3 regions of the Priestia sp. 53B2 genome follow, and region 2 is predicted to be linked to each of the others. Evidence: riboswitches for the same ligand, from Rfam matches in the RefSeq annotation. Region 2 holds a riboswitch; each other region holds the start of a gene.

Region 1 (6,003 bases), on a different contig from region 2:
ATGGAAAATGTGTTTTATTGAAGCTGACCACGATTCCCTGCCTCTTCCTTTTTTTATTGAATGGGGTGAACCAGAAGAAAAACGCAAGCCAAAGCTAGCGGCTCTTTCTTCCCACCAAGCTGGTCAGCTGCAGCTAAAAAATATTTACTGTGCTGTACATAACCTCGAAGAATCCATCAGCAAGTGGACGAAACTGCTGGACGTTCAGTCTGGCGAAAGCTACAAAGACTCTTTACTTGATGCACGTTGTCAAAAACTATATGTCAATGGAGGAAACCTTATTTTTTGCAGCGGAACACAAGGTGTTGTCCATGATACATTAAAAAAAGTTGGAGAACGTCCATTTTTGGTTGAATTGGATCACGCTCTAACACCGCAACAAATTACCGTACAAGGAGCTTCTTTTAAATTCAACAAATAAACATCCGCCGACGGATGTTTATTTCTGTGCTTCTTTTATAGCTTGATAAATGAAATGAGGCAAAATTTCAAAGGAATACTGAACATCTAATCTTTCGGTCCATTGATGCGCATCTCTTCCCAGCGGTCCAATGTTCAGCACCGGCATCTTCAGCTCCTCTAGCTCTTCTAGCGGGATATGATACCCTTTATTCCATAGCGGCATATTTGCTACTAACGTGTTAAATGTATGAAGCGGATGCTGCAGGCTGGCATAGCTTAAATCCGAAATTCCGCCAAAATAACTTTGTTCAACTAGCTCCACTTGGAATTGCTCTTTGGCAGTTGCCTGTACGTTTGACAAAATCTCTTGTACAAACGGATCATCATGTGAACAAACGGCCGGATAAAAAGGCGGCGTAAAAAATAAGACCATCATCGGAGCTGCTTCTTTACATAAACCAGCTAAAGAGTTTACTAATTTAATGGTTTTATTTCTGTCATCATCCTCTTGTGCTAAAAGTGCTGCTTCCATTTCTTGCACATATTTTTCACCGTGCTGTTTGACTGCATGAGTATAAAGTTCTTCATACGTCCATACGTTCACGTCAAGAGATGAACCCTCCATTCCCGCAGCGTAATGCCTAGCGGCTTTATTATAATGTTTTTTTACATTCAAAGCCGCTTTGTCAGCCGATTTCAACAGCAGATCTGTTACTTCTTTAAGAGAGCGGTTTAACATAAATAAATTAAATAATACAACGGCAGAGTGCGGAACTTGAACTGAATACTCTTCTTTTAAATCTTTTTGTATCAGCACCGTAGGAGGTGGACTCGTTTCATCTCTTACTTTTTCGCAAAAATCAACGTTTAATTCTATTTCTTTTGTTAAATAAGAAGCTAGTAAATTAGCATTTAAACCAGCTAGCGGTTCCCCTACATGAGTTTCTTTTCCATAACACAAAAAGCTTGGCATGATCTTCCCAATCGATCCTGAGTACACATAGTTCGTTTGATCTCCAGGATAACGGCTGAACACTGGTTCTGCATTTAGCATGAGAGAAAAATCCAGCTGATGTTTGCGGGCAAGTTCTAAAAGAACAGGCACTGCTTTTCTCATCCCAAGCGAATTTACTTCTTCATCCGGTACCGACAGCAGCAGGATGTTTCCGTCAAACTCTCCGTTGCATGCTCGTTCAACCATACTGATATGCAGGGCAATGCCTGCTTTCATGTCCATCGTTCCTCGGCCAAAAAGCCAGTCTCCTTTTACCATATCTTTTTGTACATGCGCCGGAACTTGTTCCATATGATTATAAAAAGTACTCGTTAATGTATCAGCGTGAAAAGCATCCTTTTTCCACTGTCCATAATCTTGTACATCCACTACATCGTAATGACTTACTAGTACAACTGTTTTATTGGTATTTTTCCCTTGAACAAAAGCTGTGACAATCGATCGCCCGTCTCCTGTTGAATGAAGCTCGACTTGCTCGTTTTTTTGAAAGTAAGGCAGCTTCAATAAACACGACGCTATCGATTCAGCCATTTCCACTTCTGCCATCGTTCCTGTCACGCTAGGTATAGAAACCAATTCGCTTACAAGTTTTTTTAACTGTTCTTTTGTTTGATACAAAGATGTTTTGTTCGACATACCCTTCATCTCTTTCCTTTTTCTAAATTTTCTATCAAACAAAACCATTCGTCAATCCCTTTGACAGAGACCCTTTCATTCTATCCTTATGTATCATAGTATGGCGCTGCCTTTACGCACATGATAAAAAAAGAGTGCGCGGCTAGGGATAGCACCGCACACTCTTTTTTTACTTTTCGTCATCTTCTAAAAAGTCTAGGATACGATCAATAAGCTGTTCGCTTCCTGCATCGTTTCCGTGTTCAAGAGACATTTCCATTTCAATGCTCCTTTCATAAAATATTCTTGTTTTATAACATACCACAATTCATTTCGAATGTAACCTTTAATTTGTGTAAAAATTTCGACAATTTATGATTAATTTTAAAACCTAGTGAGTATTGATTATACCCACCAGATTCTTTGCTTGTCAAAAACCATGCTTTCTATTTAAAAACACTTAAAAAATAGAGGCGCGAGTAGACTTCTTCTATAAAAGACAGCCTACTCGCTCAAGCTTGGAACAGCATGATGAATAAATTTCTAGTTCATTTGCTTTTTGTACATCTTTAATATCTATGCCTACAGCATATGTACGAACATGGTTTTCGACCACAATTTCATAAAATGTTTCCAATTCGCGATAAGCTACTTGATAATGCTTTCCTAATAATTTCACTGCTTCCTTTAATGCTTTCTCTCCTGTATGTGCTGCAACTGCTGTATGACTCATAAAACCCTCTCCTTTTAGAAAAATAAAAAAACTCATTTTGCTTTGATGCAAAATGAGTTTTTCACCCGTTTTATCACCCAAAGCACATGCTTTGCTGGTAGGAGCACCTTACATTCGTAGGTTGCTGTGGAGTCAAAGAGCCAGATCTCTCGTCCACTCGTGATAACTTTTTTAATTTGAAATTTATTTTATCAAATAATTCCATCCGCGTAAATAGAAAAATAAAAATATTTTAATTTTTCGGGTAATGGAATGAATTCAAAAAATGAAAGCTTAGATTAGCAAAATAAGAAGCTGCTACAAGTAATGCCTCTTCATTTAATGAAAAAGAAGGATGATGCCATTCATATTCTCCAGCTGTACCCATCCATACAAAAAATCCTGATACATGCTGCTGATATACGGCAAAATCTTCTCCTCCAGGCGATTGTTCAGCTTCTACGACTTGATAACTAAGATCCTCTGCCGCTTTGATAGCCAGTTTTTCCAGCGTATCATCATTGTTTACTACAGGAAGGTATGGATACCATTTAACGTCTACTGAAGCCCCGAAAGCTGCACCAATCCCTTCAGCAGTTCGTTTCATAAGAGCCGGTATTTTTTCTCTCGCTTCTTCTTGAAAGGTACGCACCGTTCCTTCAAGCGTTACTTTGTCAGGAATGACGTTCCACGAGCTCCCTCCGTGGATTTGAGTTATGCTGACAACAACATTTTGAAATGGGCTGAGATTACGGCTGACAATGGTTTGTAAACTAGTAACAATTTGACCAGCAGCAGCAATCGGATCTATTGTTTTTTCAGGAATACCCGCGTGACCTCCTACTCCTTTGACGTCAATTTCAAAACGATCAACACTTGCCATTAAAGGTCCTGGTTTGATACCAATGGTTCCTACAGGAAGATCCGGTTTGTTATGCATCCCAAATATCGCTGCCACTCCTTCGAGCACACCTTTTTCAACTAGCATTTTTGCCCCAGAAGCTGTTTCTTCGGCTGGTTGAAAGATAAATCGAACCGTACCGCAAAGCTCCTGCTGACGCTCTTTAAGAAGAATGGCTGCTCCGATTATAGAAGCCGTATGAAAATCATGGCCGCATGCGTGCATAACACCGTTCACTTCAGAAGCAAATGGCAGATTGGTTTTTTCTTCAATTGGCAGCGCATCAATATCAGCTCGAATAGCGATAGTAGGTCCCGGCTTTCCTCCCACAATTTCTGCTACTGCTCCTACGTCTAATGGGAATGCATCCGCTATAGAAATTTCATAGTGTTTTAACCACTTTTTAATACGTTTAGTTGTCTCATATTCTTTCATTGAAAGCTCTGGAAACCGGTGCAGCTCACGGCGTATGTCTATTAACTCATTTAGTAGTAATTGATCTGTCATATTTATCACTCTTTCACATTTCTTAATTTGTATCACTTCTCTATCTTTTACGACGAAGAGTGTACCTCATTGAATTTTTTATAAAGAAACACGGTCTTATAACCTTCTGCAAGGTGCTTTTCTTTAGCTTGAACATATCCTTTTCGTTCATACATCTCAACTAACCAAGGATGTTCTTTTGCTGTTCCTAAAGACACACCTGGTGATTTAAACGTATTTTTTATTACCTCTTCCTCTACTAGATGCAGCAGCTTAGATCCAACGCCTTTCCTGGCAAACGACGGGTATACTGCAAACCACCAAAGGTGCGGAACAGCAAACGGACCTGGATGTTCTCCCCAAGGCATTCGTATAGACACAGTTGCAGCGATTCTTTTATCTTCTTCATATACATAGCAAAGGTTTTGAGAAATATTTTTCTTAACGAGGGCAAGATCAGCAGTAGCTGCTAAGAAAGGAATGCCTAGCTCTCGAATAGGCTTATATGCTTGTAGAGTTAAGTTCAATAAGTTATCTGCGTCGTCATTTGTTGCTAAACGGAATTCATTTTTCATCTCTTCGTCTCCTTATGTAGTGCTTAAATATTTATTTAACTTATAAGTTTACTAAGAATTAAAAAAGACAGACTGCCGCCTTGCGTACTCACTATACAACTGCTTTTATAACGTGTCAATTTTCATTATCTCTTTCTATGAAAGCTATCATAAAAACCAATACTTACAGTTTATTATACTGAACAAATATCAATAAATCCCCTTACGAAACCCCTTTCATTACTTTCGTTAAATTTTCAACCGCAATTATAGTGCGACGTATGATAAAATAGAACACGGTAGTTGTAAGAAAAGCAAACAGAAATGTAATCACTAGCATAATCGAGGCTGCTTGCTCTTGTTTCATAATAAGATAATAATTTGTCACTTCAATTACAGTAAGTGTTATGACCATCCTATATAGCATTTCACATGTAAACTTTTAAACGCTTTTTTTATTTTTCATTCCCTATACCATCTAAAGACATAGAATGTCTAATCTATATTAGTAGTATCGGCATATTTTTATATGTTTTTGTAAAAACTAAAGAAAAATTGAAGCAATTATTATTGGCGCTTTTCCACTAAATATTGGAATACATATCATTCTGCAAGGCGCTGCAACAGCAGTTGATAACTGTCTGATTATTCTTTCATTTGACCAAACTCTACCTTTGCTTATAAAATGAAGATTTGTAGAAAGGAGTACGAAAAATTTTATGTATACGTATCAAACAGGCAATCAAACAATTGACTACAAAATTGAAGTCGTTCCAAATAGAACCGATATCACGGTGCAAATTTGTGACAAAGAAGGGGTAAAAGTTATTATCCCAAGAGGTCTTAATGAAAACAATGTGCGTTCAATCATCGCACGCAAAGCAACATGGATTTTAAAACAACTAAACGGTTCACAGCCAGCTGAGGAAAAGCCAGCTGCTCCAAAGAAAGAAGCAGTAAAAAAAGAAACAGCTAAAAAAGAGGCTCCTAAAGCAGCAGCTTCTGCAGCTAAAACTGGTTCTTTTGAAGAGGGAGACAAATTCCCTTACCTAGGACGTCAATACCGCTTAAACATCGTTCGTGGAGATGTAGCAAAGGCTGAAATGACATTCCGTGCAAAATTCATTGCTACAGTACCTGAAATCTGGAACGAGCAGCAAACAAATGAAGGTATTGGACAACTATTAACAGAATGGTACCAAGGCCGCGCAGGTGAAAAATTCCAAGAAGCTTTGAAATCTGTTAAAAAAGCAGCAGACAATGCTCCTGAATCTGTTAAATGGGACGAGTTAGGTGAAGAATACGCTACAACTCAAGA
Region 2 (6,003 bases):
ACGCATAATAACTGTGCCGTTTTTCGGAAGATCTTTTAAGCTTTTGTATTTTTTAGAGTAGATACCGATTGGTTCAATGTGAATGGCACCGGCACTTACAAAATCATACCCTTTTTCACCCTTGTGATCTTTTAGCACTGAATTCATATAAGGAACGTGCTGGAAGTAGTTTGCATCAATTTCATTGTTTGCAAGAGCTGTGTTCGGTAAGATATAATCTTGGAATTTTTTAATTTCCAAGTCGATTCCTTGTTTTTCTAAAATCGGTTTTGCTTGTTCTAAAATTTCAGCATGAGGCGTATTAGATGCACCCACAACAATTTTCTTTTCATCTTTTGATCCATTGTTAGATCCACATGCAGCTAATCCTACTACTAGCGCAGATGTTAGTGCTAAAGCCGAAAGCCATTTTTTCATAATAAATAATCCTCCCTTTATCTTTTATCAATTTTTGCAGTAATCGCATCTCCAATGAGTTGGATAATAAATACAATAATCAAAATTAAGATCGTAGCAGCTAGCGTTACATCATTATGACTGCGCTGGAATCCTTCTAAATATGCAAGATTCCCGAGACCTCCAGCTCCAATCACACCCGCCATTGCCGTATAGCCGACTAACGCAATCGTCGTTACCGTCAAACCAGAAATTAAAGCTGGCAGCGATTCAGGTAACAGCACTTTAAAGATAATAGTGCTTGTTGTTGCTCCCATTGATTTAGCAGCTTCAATAACACCTTTATCAATTTCGCGCAGACCAATTTCTACAAGACGCGCATAAAATGGTGCTGCTCCAACAATTAAAGCAGGTAACGCTGCATTAGCGCCTAAAATACTTCCTACCAATGCTTTGGTAAATGGAATCAGTAAAACAATTAAAATAATGAATGGAATGGAACGAAAGATATTTATAACTGCTGACACAATGGCATATAAAGGTTTGTTTTGCCAAAGCTGTCCTTTGGACGTTAAAAATAAAAGCAAGCCCAATAAAATACCTAGAACAAACGTGGCTATAACTGAAATAGCCGTCATATATAGTGTTTCATTTGTCGCTTGAATAAAATCATCTAAAATAACGTTTGGAAATAGTTTCTCAAGCATTTGTCATTACCTCCACTTCTACCTGCTGCTCATGAATGTATGCAATGACTTTTTCAACTTCTGTTAATTCTCCGTCTAAATGAACGAACAACGTTCCGTATGAACCTGTTTGTGTATGAGAAATCTTTCCTTGCAAAATATTAATCGTTACATCAAACTGTTTTAAAATCGTTGTAATGAGCGGTTGCTCTGCTTTTCCGCCAACAAACGTCAGCTGAATAATTTGCCCGCTTGGATATAACTCCTGTACTTGTTCAATTGTTTCAAACGTTTCTTCTGGTTCAGAAATCTGTTGAACGAATCGTTTTGTAATCGGCTGCTTAGGTTTTCTGAATACTTCTAGCACTTGTCCTTCTTCTACCACTGCCCCATTTTCCATAACGGCTACCCGATGACAAATTTTACGAATAACGTGCATTTCATGAGTAATCAATACAATGGTTAACCCTAGCTTCTCATTAATATCTACTAACAGATCTAAAATGGAATCTGTCGTTTGAGGATCAAGCGCTGATGTTGCTTCATCACACAGCAATACTTTTGGGTTATTGGCTAGCGCTCGAGCAATACCAACGCGCTGCTTTTGTCCACCGCTAAGCTGTGATGGATAAGCATTTTCACGCCCTTCAAGCCCGACTAGCTTGATAAGCTCGTCTACTCGTTTCATTCTTTTTTCTTTTGAGATCCCTGCTATTTCTAACGGAAATGCAATATTTTCTCGCACCGTACGCGACCACAAGATATTAAAGTGCTGAAACACCATACTAATTTCTTGTCTAGCTTTTCTGAGTTTTCCGCCTTTAATTTTTCCAATATCATTACCTGCTACTTCGACCTTTCCTGTCGTTGGTGTTTCTAACCCGTTTAGCAAGCGAATTAAAGAACTTTTCCCCGCTCCGCTATAACCAATAATTCCGTAAATTTCACCTTGGTTAACGGTTAGATTCACATTATCAACAGCTGTTACTTGACCGCTTTTAGCCTGATAAATTTTTGTAACGTCTGTTAATGTAATCATATTTCTTCACCTTCTTTAGTAAAAACTTAATTATGTTAGGTTGCCCTATAGGATGAAAAAGCCGTAAAACAATTTTCCCCATTAAAAAAGCCTCTCTGCGCATGACAGAAAGGCTCGATATTTAATCCTTTCTCTCATCTTTCAAAGCGCATAGCTTTGCAGGAATTGGCACCATTTCAGTTAGTCTGACGGTTGCCGGGTTTCACAGGGCTCAGTCCCTCCACCTCTCTTGATAAGAGTTCGCAACAATTATTTTGTTTTTGGGAAATATTCATTCATTTATGAACATTCATGAGTGTGATTTTAGCATGTGTCAGATAGGCTGTCAACAGATTTTACTCTTGGGATAATATCCCAAGATTTCAACAACCCCAACGGTTTGCTCTCTTTCAATTTCTTCATTTTAAACAAACGTTTGATTATCGAAGCTCTTCAAGTACGTGCTCGATGGAATGAAACGCATAGAGTTTTTTTACCATTTCGCCATTTTTCACTTCAATCAAACAAGGTACACTTTCAATTGAAAATACTTCTGCTTTTGAAGGCATATAATTTAAATTGCTCATTCCGATGGTCACACCGGGCAGCATCGCTTCTGCTACGGTTAACATTTTTTTTGCCAGCTGACATGTCCCGCAAAAAGGTGTATGGAAAAAGATAAACGCTCTTTGTCCTTCTTTCAACTGATCGTCAAGCTGTTTTTCGCTCCATTCTTGCATGTTGCTCATTCCTTTTATGTTAAAAATTCTGCATTAACATCGATATTGGCACTCAGTAATACTGTTGCTATGTGATGTCTAGGGGCGGCAGCAACCTCTCGGTACATTTTATCAATATATAGATGCTCTGCTTCCGGAAGCTCTCGTTTAAATTGTTTTCTTAGCTTATTCCCTGAATCATCAGAGTCAACGAGTATGTATACCTCTTTGTTAAACGTACAGTCAATAATTTCATCCAGCTTTGATAAACTAATCGTACCGTTTGTACAGATAATTTCAATTGGTTCTCGAATGATATCTTGAATACGTTTTTTATCTGATTTCCCTTCGACAATAATTACTTTTTCAATTTCAATTAGCCCCATTTTCATCACCCATAATCGTCAGTTGTATAGTAACATCATTTCTTTATGCTATACAATATTCGTTAATGTATCACAGTTCACCTGTTTTTTAAAAGAAATTTGCAAGAAAGAACTGTTTTTAAAGGCAGCTTAGGCCATATTTTTTCCATAAAACGAGAAAAACAGCGGCAGTTGCCACTGTTTAGCACCATCCTGCTTCTTCGTCGCAGTCTGTATATTTTTGCGTTTCACCTTGCTTTTGTACATCCGTATATTGGTAGAACTTATTATTTTCTTGCGAATACCCTTCTTCAAAGCGATATTCATTGCCGCTTGTTCCGTAACTAACTTCACCAATTGGCTGCTTATCAACATATAATTTCATACCGCCGTCATGAAATTTAGCTGTAACGCGATCTGTAACGTCCATTTTTTGTTTTTCAAACATAAAAAGACACTCCTTTAGCTTGTTTACTAATAGAGTGTCCAGTCAAAAACTTTTCATAAAGACAATTTATGGAGGAATATTATCCTTCGTTTGTCATTTCTTCGTATTGCTCTGCTGTCATTAGCTTGTCTACTTGAGAAGCATCAGATGGTTTGATTGTAATCATCCATGCTTCTTCGTATGGAGATTCATTAACAAGTTCAGGGCTATCGCTTAAGTTATCGTTTACTGCTACAACTTCACCGCTAATTGGTGCATAAAGCTCAGAAACTGTTTTTACTGATTCAACGCTGCCAAACGGCTCGTCAGCTTCTACTTTTGCTCCTACTTCTGGCAGTTCAACGAATACGATGTCGCCAAGCTCAGCTTGAGCGAAATGCGTAATACCTACGCGGACAACGTCTCCTTCTGTTTTTACCCATTCATGCTCTTCAGAATAACGCAAATCTTTTGGTGTACTCATCTTAATCCCTCCAAAATATGTATCGTAATTTGTTTATATAAAAAGCGCCTTCAACGTGGAGAACACTTTCTACAACCTAAAATAACTTCCTATTAACAGTGTAACGTAAAAGGTAAAAATTTTCTATTTGAAAACTTACTTCCACACGTCCTCAAACTGCTCTTCTTTGAAGCCAAGCGTTACTTTTTGTCCATCTGTTAGCAGCGGACGCTTAATTAACATGCCATCTGACGCAAGAATAGACAGAAGTTCGTCTTCACTCGCACCGCTTACTTTATCTTTAAGCCCTAATTCGCGATACTTTTTACCGCTTGTATTAAAGAATTTTTTTAATTCTAAGCCGCTGTTCTGATAATAAGCTTGCAGCTGCTCTTTTGTTGGCGGGTTTTCTACAATATGAATTTCTTCATATGCTACTCCGTTATCATCCAGCCACTTCTTGGCTTTTCGGCATGTACCGCACTTTGGATATGAATAAAAAAATAATGACATTTCGTCAACCACCCTTTATTTTAAGCTTTTTTCGTATTTTAACACATCCTTTATCATTTACCTAGATAGAGGCTTCTTAAACAAAAAGAAGCTCGCGAAACGAGCTCCTTTTTGCATTAAACTGTGAATTTCTCTACTTCTAGAAGCGTTTTTGCAATCTCGCGCTTTACGCTAATCACATTGATTGGTGTGTAACGCGTTAGCTTGCGAAGAGATGAAAGCATAACTCTAAGCGTATCACCTTGTTCAATGCCAATTAATGTTTCTTTTGCATCTGCTTCAATTCGATTAAATGCTTCTTGGCAAAATACTTGCGTATATTTTACTTTTAAGCTGTTTTGATCTGCTCCTGTTTTAGAAATGGCTTTTTCAGTACGTAAAACAGTGGATTCCATTGCATATACGTTACTGATCATATCAGAAATATTAACGAGAATTTCTTGTTCTTTCTCTAATTCTTTACCATACTTCTGTGCAGCTAGACCTAAAAGCAAGAGCGCAATTTTCTTTCCATTTTGCACAAGCATCTTTTCTTGATCTAACGGCTCATTTCCTACTTCTTGTGGCATAAGCATCATCAATTCTTCTTGAAGCGTTTGTGCTTTTTGAAGCAACGGAAGCTCTCCTTTTAGCGCTTTGCGTAAATACGTGCCTGGTACTAAGAGACGATTAATTTCATTTGTTCCTTCAAAAATACGGTTAATGCGGGAATCACGATACAGGCGCTCAATTTCATACTCACTCATAAAACCATAGCCTCCGTGAAGCTGGACGCCTTCATCTACGATGTAGTCAAGAGATTCCGTTGCAAACACTTTATTTAATGAACACTCAATAGCATATTCAGCAATGGAAGCGGCAATTTGCTTTCCGTCTTTTTGCTGTTCTTCTGAAAGCTGGCCCATATGGTCTTCAAAAAGTCCTACCGTACGATAGACAGAGCTTTCAGTTGCATACAATTTAGAAGCCATTGTTGCTAACTTTTCTTGGGTTAATGAAAATTTAGCGATGGGCGTTTTAAACTGCTGACGCTGGTTAACATATTGAGACGTAATTTCTAACGCACGTTTACCTGCCCCAACTGCTCCAACTCCAAGCTTATAGCGCCCAATATTTAAGATGTTAAACGCAATCACATGGCCTTTTCCAATTTCACCTAACACGTTTTCTTTTGGAACAAGCGCATCTTCAAGAATCAACGTTCTTGTTGATGAACTCTTGATTCCCATCTTCTTCTCTTCCGGTCCAACCGAAACGCCTGGGAATTCGCGTTCAACGATAAAAGCAGAAAATTTATCACCGTCGATTTTCGCATACACTACGAACACATCAGCAAATCCGGCATTCGTAATCCACTGCTTTTCTCCATTTAACACATAGTGTGTGCCTTCGGCGTTAAGGCGAGCTGTTGTGCGA
Region 3 (6,003 bases), on a different contig from region 2:
TTAAATAGATTTTTACGTTTACTAACTCACGCTGGCGGAGCCACGTTTACCATTGTGATAGCGTGCTTGCTGCTATTTCTGCATCCTTCATCCGTCGCTTACGCTTGTGCGTTTTCTCTAGCCGTTAGTCATCTTCCTGTCGCCATTGCTAAAAAACTATATCCGAGAAAACGACCTTATATTCAATTAAAATATACAAAAGTATTAGAAAATCCATTAAAAGATCATTCATTTCCATCTGGGCATACAACAGCTATTTTTTCGCTGGTTACCCCTCTTATGATTGTTTATCCAGCCTTCACTGCCGTTCTTTTGCCTCTTGCAGTAACGGTAGGAATTTCAAGAATTTATCTCGGTCTGCACTATCCGACGGATGTCATGGTAGGCCTGATACTGGGCATCTTTTCAGGTGCTGTGTCACTGAACATATTTTTAACTTAATTGATAGGAGGAGTACTAATGAGAATTGCTTTATTTACGGATACATTTGCTCCAGAAGTTAACGGAGCTGCTAAAACACTTTATCAGTTTACCCAGTATGTCAAATCAAAGCAAATTCCCATCCAGGTATTTGCTCCTGAATTTGCTCATGATCAGTCATTTTCAACGTATGTTCACCGTTCGCCCAGCATGCCGTTTTTCCTTTATCCAAACAGCCGCTTTTCATTGCCAAACGTTCTAAAAATTAAAAAGCAGCTGCAGGAATTCAATCCTTCTATTATTCATTTGGCCACTCCTTTTACAATGGGGCTTTGCGGCTCCTATTACGGGAAAAGATTAGGTGTTCCTCTTGTCGGCTCTTATCATACCAATTTTGATGATTATTTATCTCACTATGAACTTGAAAAAATGCGTGTACCACTGCAAAAATATATGAAATGGTTTTATAAACCTGTACAAAAAATATTCGCTCCCTCTGAAGTGACCAAACAGCAGCTAGAAGAACAAGGGTTTCACAACGTATCTATTTGGTCGCGAGGAGTAAATCATAAATTATTTCATCCCCACTATGACCGCTTTGATATTCGTATTAAATATAATATTAAAAAGCCCTACATTTTAACGTATGTAGGAAGATTAGCTAAAGAAAAGAACGCTGATTTTTTAATAAAAATCGCACGATCTCTACCGGATCATATCCGCCATCAAATTCACTGGGTTATTGTGGGAGACGGCCCTTTAAAAGAACAAATGCAGCAGCAAGCATCTGAGCATATGACATTTACAGGCTTCCTTGAAGGTAAGCAACTTGCTCATATCTATTCATCATCTGATTTGTTTGTTTTTCCTTCAGAAACAGAAACCTTCGGAAATGTTGTACTGGAGTCTCTTGCTTCTGGAACTCCTGTAGTGGCAGCAAATGCAGGAGGAGTTAAACAGATGGTTCAGCACGGGCGAAACGGCTACCTTTGCAAACCTCACTCCTTAGAAGAATTCAGTTCGGCTATTACAGGTTTACTCGATGATTTGCACCAGCGGCTTCACTTTGGCCATGCAGCGAGACACTATGCTCTTACTCAATCATGGGACGCCATTTTTCAGCATTTGCTTTCAGAATATGAAGGTGTCGTAGAAAAATCTGCTGAAGGTATTCAATGGGCATAAAAAAAATCTCCGTTTTCACGGAGATTTTTTTATTATTTAGCTAAAGCTTGAGTTTTTAATACTTCCGCTTTGTCTGTGAACTCCCAAGGAAGCTCCACATCCGTACGACCAAAGTGGCCGTAAGCTGCTGTTTGCTTATAAATTGGGCGACGTAAATCAAGCATTTTAATGATGCCTGCTGGACGTAGGTCAAAGTTTTTGCGTACTACGTCTACTAGTACTTCTTCAGAAACTTTTCCTGTACCGAATGTATCAATTGAAATAGATACTGGTTGTGCAACACCAATTGCATATGCTAGTTGTACTTCACATTTATCAGCAAGATCAGCTGCTACAATATTTTTCGCAACATAACGAGCTGCATAAGCTGCTGAACGGTCTACTTTTGTTGCGTCCTTACCAGAGAATGCACCGCCGCCGTGACGAGCATATCCGCCGTAAGTATCAACGATAATTTTACGACCAGTTAAACCAGCATCTCCTTGAGGACCGCCGATTACGAAACGTCCTGTTGGGTTAATGAAATACTTTGTATTTTCATCAATTAACTCGTTTGGAACAACTGGATTAATAACATATTCTTTTAAGTTACGTTGAATTTGCTCTAACGTTACTTCTGGATGATGCTGAGTTGAAATAACAATTGTATCGATGCGAACAGGTTTGTTGTTTTCATCATATTCAACCGTTACTTGTGTTTTACCATCCGGGCGAAGGTAAGGAAGAATTTCTTCTTTACGTACTTCTGTTAGACGGCGAGCAAGTTTATGAGCTAATGAAATTGGAAGAGGCATTAATTCTTTTGTTTCGTTACATGCATAACCAAACATTAACCCTTGGTCTCCAGCTCCGATTGCTTCGATTTCTTCATCTGACATTTGACCTTCACGTGCTTCTAACGCTTGGTCTACACCAGCAGCGATATCAGCTGACTGCTCGTCGATAGATGTTAATACTGCACAAGTTTCAGCATCAAATCCGTATTTTGCACGAGTATAGCCAATTCCTTTAATTGTTTCACGAACTGTTTTAGGAATATCCACGTAAGTAGAAGTTGTAATTTCACCACTTACTAAAACTAAACCAGTTGTTACGCTTGTTTCACAAGCAACACGAGCATTTGGATCCTTTGCTAGGATAGCATCAAGAATTGAGTCAGAAATTTGGTCACAAATTTTATCGGGATGTCCCTCTGTAACAGATTCTGACGTGAACAGACGACGTTGTGTTGACATCAGTTTTCCTCCTTATAAATACGATACATTGTGATACGGTACTCATTCCCTTATTTTCATTACACGTTAAAAAATATAAAAAACCTTTCCTTGTATCGAGGAAAGGTATCAAATTCTACATAAGCCTTTCACTCTTATCGATCAAGGTTGTGCCCTTGCATCAGGTTAGCACCTTATCGTCTACACAAAAAAATGACGATGGTTGCTGGGTTTCATAGGGCCTGTCCCTCCACCAGCTCGGGATAAGAGAGTATCCGTTCAAGGACATATAATACATGAAAAAGCGCTTCACTGTCAACAACATTCAAATGGAAATCATCTCTTTATGTTTGAATCTGTTTTAATGTAACATACTCAAATTCCGAAATAGTACATCTTATTAAGAATCATCACTAAGTTTAGTTAATAAGACAGATCAAAATGAGGCTTTCACTTAAAACAGCTTCACTTTTTTCGCTCCTAGCACATATACATGTGTCTAAAATAGGTATAACGTACATTTTTTTATAATACACAAACATTTTTAGTTAAATAGTATAGAATAATTAAATAAATGTGTTATACTAATTATAAATTTCAAACATTAATGAATAAATAATAGCTAAAAAAGGAAGGTAGTGCACATGAGTACTGTTGATATGTCTATCGAATTAAATGGTTTGCTTCAATTAAAAACAACAAAACACCAATTATCTGTTCCACAACTTGTTGAAAAAATTCTAGCTCGACGCGAAGGAACGCTGACTTCTACAGGTGCTGTGTCAGTCGAAACCGGAAAATATACAGGTCGCTCTCCTTTAGATAAATTTATTGTAAGCGATGCTGTGTCTTCAAAAACGGTTGAATGGGGACCTGTCAATCAGCCAATTTCTGCTCAGCGATTCGATGCGCTATACAAAAAAGTCTTAACCCACTTAAAGAAGCAGGATGAACTTTTTGTTTTTAATGGATATGCTGGAGCTGATAAAAAGTATCAGTTACCAATTCAAGTAGTTAATGAATTTGCATGGCACAACCTATTCGCTCAGCAGTTATTCATTCGCCCTTCAGCCGAACAAAAAACAAATGATGATGTGAAGCCGTTTACAATTGTAGCAGCTCCAACGTTCAAAGCTGATCCTGAAACAGACGGGACGAATTCTGAAACCTTCATTATTCTTTCGTTAGAGCGACGCATCGTGCTAATTGGAGGAACTGAATACGCTGGTGAAATGAAAAAATCTATTTTCTCAGTGATGAACTTCTTGCTTCCTCAAAACAATATTCTATCCATGCACTGTTCTGCTAACGTAGGAGAAGAAGGTGACGTTGCATTATTCTTTGGTTTATCTGGAACGGGTAAAACAACGCTTTCTGCTGATGCAAACCGTCGTTTAATCGGAGATGACGAGCACGGTTGGTCAAGCTCTGGTGTATTTAATATTGAAGGAGGATGCTACGCGAAGTGCATTCAGCTTTCCGAAGAAAAAGAACCGCAAATTTTCAATGCAATTCGCTTCGGCGCCGTACTGGAAAATGTAGTGTTAAATCAAAATACGAAAGTAGCAGATTACAATGATAATAGTTTAACAGAGAATACTCGTGCCGCTTATTCAATTGACTCTATTGATAATACGGTATTGCCAAGCGTTGCTGGGCATCCTACAGCTATTGTCTTTTTAACTGCTGATGCCTTCGGCGTCTTGCCTCCAATCAGCAAGCTTACAAAAGAACAAGCGATGTACCATTTTCTGAGCGGATACACTAGTAAGTTAGCTGGAACAGAGCGCGGCGTAACATCGCCACAGGCTACTTTCTCTACATGCTTTGGTGAGCCTTTCTTACCTCTTGCTCCAACAACTTATGCAGAAATGCTAGGAAAGAAAATTGATGAACATAATGTAAATGTCTACCTTGTAAATACTGGATGGACCGGCGGTGAATACGGGGTGGGCGAACGAATGAAGTTAAGTTACACTCGAGCTATGGTTCAAGCAGCCCTTGAAGGAGAACTAGCTAATACCGAAACAGTAACAGATGCTATTTTTGGTTTATCGATTCCAACTCATGTTCCGGGAGTTCCTGATGAAGTGCTTCAGCCTTCTAAAGCATGGAACGATGCAACAGCTTATAACCAAAAGGCAACTGAGCTTGCTGCTAAATTCAAAGCTAATTTCAAGCGTTTTAATCATGTAGCATCTGACATTTCAACATTAGGCGGACCTAGAGTCTAATAAAAAACCGATCGTCTTATAGACGATCGGTTTTTTAGTTAGTCGAATGTAATTTTGTCAGTTCATATGTGACAATGGTTTTTTCCTGCTCCATTTCTACCTTACGCACAACAGCAGTTCCAATACATTCTCCATTTTTCGTTTTATGAATGTTTAATGGAATATCTAACGGATACAAGCGATATCCTTTTTTCTCAACTTGAAAAATGTTATCCGTTACACGCTTTTCGTTGCCTTTTGTCACAATCATTGTATTTAATTCTAGCGGCATCCCCATTTTTTCTCACTCCTCACTGTTATTCTACTTGTTTTCTCTATCGTAGCATATCTTTTATTGCGCTTTCATCCACTTCGTTAACTTCTTCACCGTTTCTCGGTTTTCTTTTGGTGGAAAAGCATGTGGAAAGTTTTCGAAGTACCAGCTGGTAACTTTTTTATTGGACTTCTTTAGTTTAGATTCGAGCTGATAGGAATGATCAATCGACACGTTTTTATCTTCTAAACCATGAATAAGCAAGACCGGCGGCTCGACGAGATGAGCACGATGCAAAGGTGTCCTCCATTCGTATCTTTCAGGATATTTAGAAGGCGTTCCTCCAATCACCCGCTTCATCATTCTTCTTAAATCTTCTCTTTCTTCATATGTCAGCACCATATCCGTGACGCCTCCCCATAACACAAGAGAGCGGCTGTCGGTTTTTTCAATGGCTGTGAGTAAAGCCATCACTCCCCCTCTTGAAAACCCAAAAATATGAATGCGGTCATGGTGGACGTTAGGGAGCTGTTTCAGTAAATCGTAAGCAGCAAAAGCATCGTAACGATCATCTCCTGCAAAATCTTCGTTTCCTTCGCCTCCTTGATTTCCCCTGTAGAACGGAGCCATCACAATAAAACCTTGAGAAGCAAATTGAATGAGTCGAGCAGGACGAACCGTTCCTACGTTCTTGATA

The links. A riboswitch is a leader RNA that binds a small molecule or an ion and turns the genes downstream of it on or off. The one in region 2 is predicted to bind S-adenosylmethionine.
Region 1: it holds a riboswitch for S-adenosylmethionine, as region 2 does, so the genes downstream of both, ACN6NE_RS16975 (hypothetical protein) here and ACN6NE_RS09550 (methionine ABC transporter ATP-binding protein) in region 2, are expected to answer to the same signal.
Region 3: it holds a riboswitch for S-adenosylmethionine, as region 2 does, so the genes downstream of both, metK (methionine adenosyltransferase) here and ACN6NE_RS09550 (methionine ABC transporter ATP-binding protein) in region 2, are expected to answer to the same signal.

The regions. Positions count from the first base shown of each region.
Region 1 is NZ_JBLZXA010000020.1:557,482-563,484, reverse strand. Features, by position in the region: gene ACN6NE_RS16985 (VOC family protein) at 1-421, shown strand, start outside; gene ACN6NE_RS16980 (M20/M25/M40 family metallo-hydrolase) at 440-2,053, opposite strand; gene ACN6NE_RS16975 (hypothetical protein) at 2,523-2,765, opposite strand; SAM riboswitch class I at 2,833-2,934, opposite strand; gene ACN6NE_RS16970 (amidohydrolase) at 2,998-4,152, opposite strand; gene ACN6NE_RS16965 (GNAT family N-acetyltransferase) at 4,200-4,706, opposite strand; gene ACN6NE_RS16960 (M48 family metallopeptidase) at 5,405-6,003, shown strand, end outside.
Region 2 is NZ_JBLZXA010000009.1:65,599-71,601, forward strand. Features, by position in the region: gene ACN6NE_RS09540 (MetQ/NlpA family ABC transporter substrate-binding protein) at 1-417, opposite strand, end outside; gene ACN6NE_RS09545 (methionine ABC transporter permease) at 435-1,103, opposite strand; gene ACN6NE_RS09550 (methionine ABC transporter ATP-binding protein) at 1,096-2,121, opposite strand; SAM riboswitch class I at 2,253-2,360, opposite strand; gene ACN6NE_RS09555 (thioredoxin family protein) at 2,541-2,840, opposite strand; gene ACN6NE_RS09560 (toprim domain-containing protein) at 2,855-3,205, opposite strand; gene ACN6NE_RS09565 (YusG family protein) at 3,387-3,632, opposite strand; gene gcvH (glycine cleavage system protein GcvH) at 3,712-4,095, opposite strand; gene ACN6NE_RS09575 (arsenate reductase family protein) at 4,231-4,587, opposite strand; gene ACN6NE_RS09580 (acyl-CoA dehydrogenase family protein) at 4,704-6,003, opposite strand, start outside.
Region 3 is NZ_JBLZXA010000008.1:1,077,847-1,083,849, forward strand. Features, by position in the region: gene ACN6NE_RS08890 (phosphatase PAP2 family protein) at 1-441, shown strand, start outside; gene ACN6NE_RS08895 (glycosyltransferase family 4 protein) at 460-1,605, shown strand; gene metK (methionine adenosyltransferase) at 1,638-2,840, opposite strand; SAM riboswitch class I at 2,972-3,089, opposite strand; gene pckA (phosphoenolpyruvate carboxykinase (ATP)) at 3,464-5,053, shown strand; gene ACN6NE_RS08910 (DUF2584 domain-containing protein) at 5,088-5,330, opposite strand; gene ACN6NE_RS08915 (alpha/beta hydrolase family protein) at 5,385-6,003, opposite strand, start outside.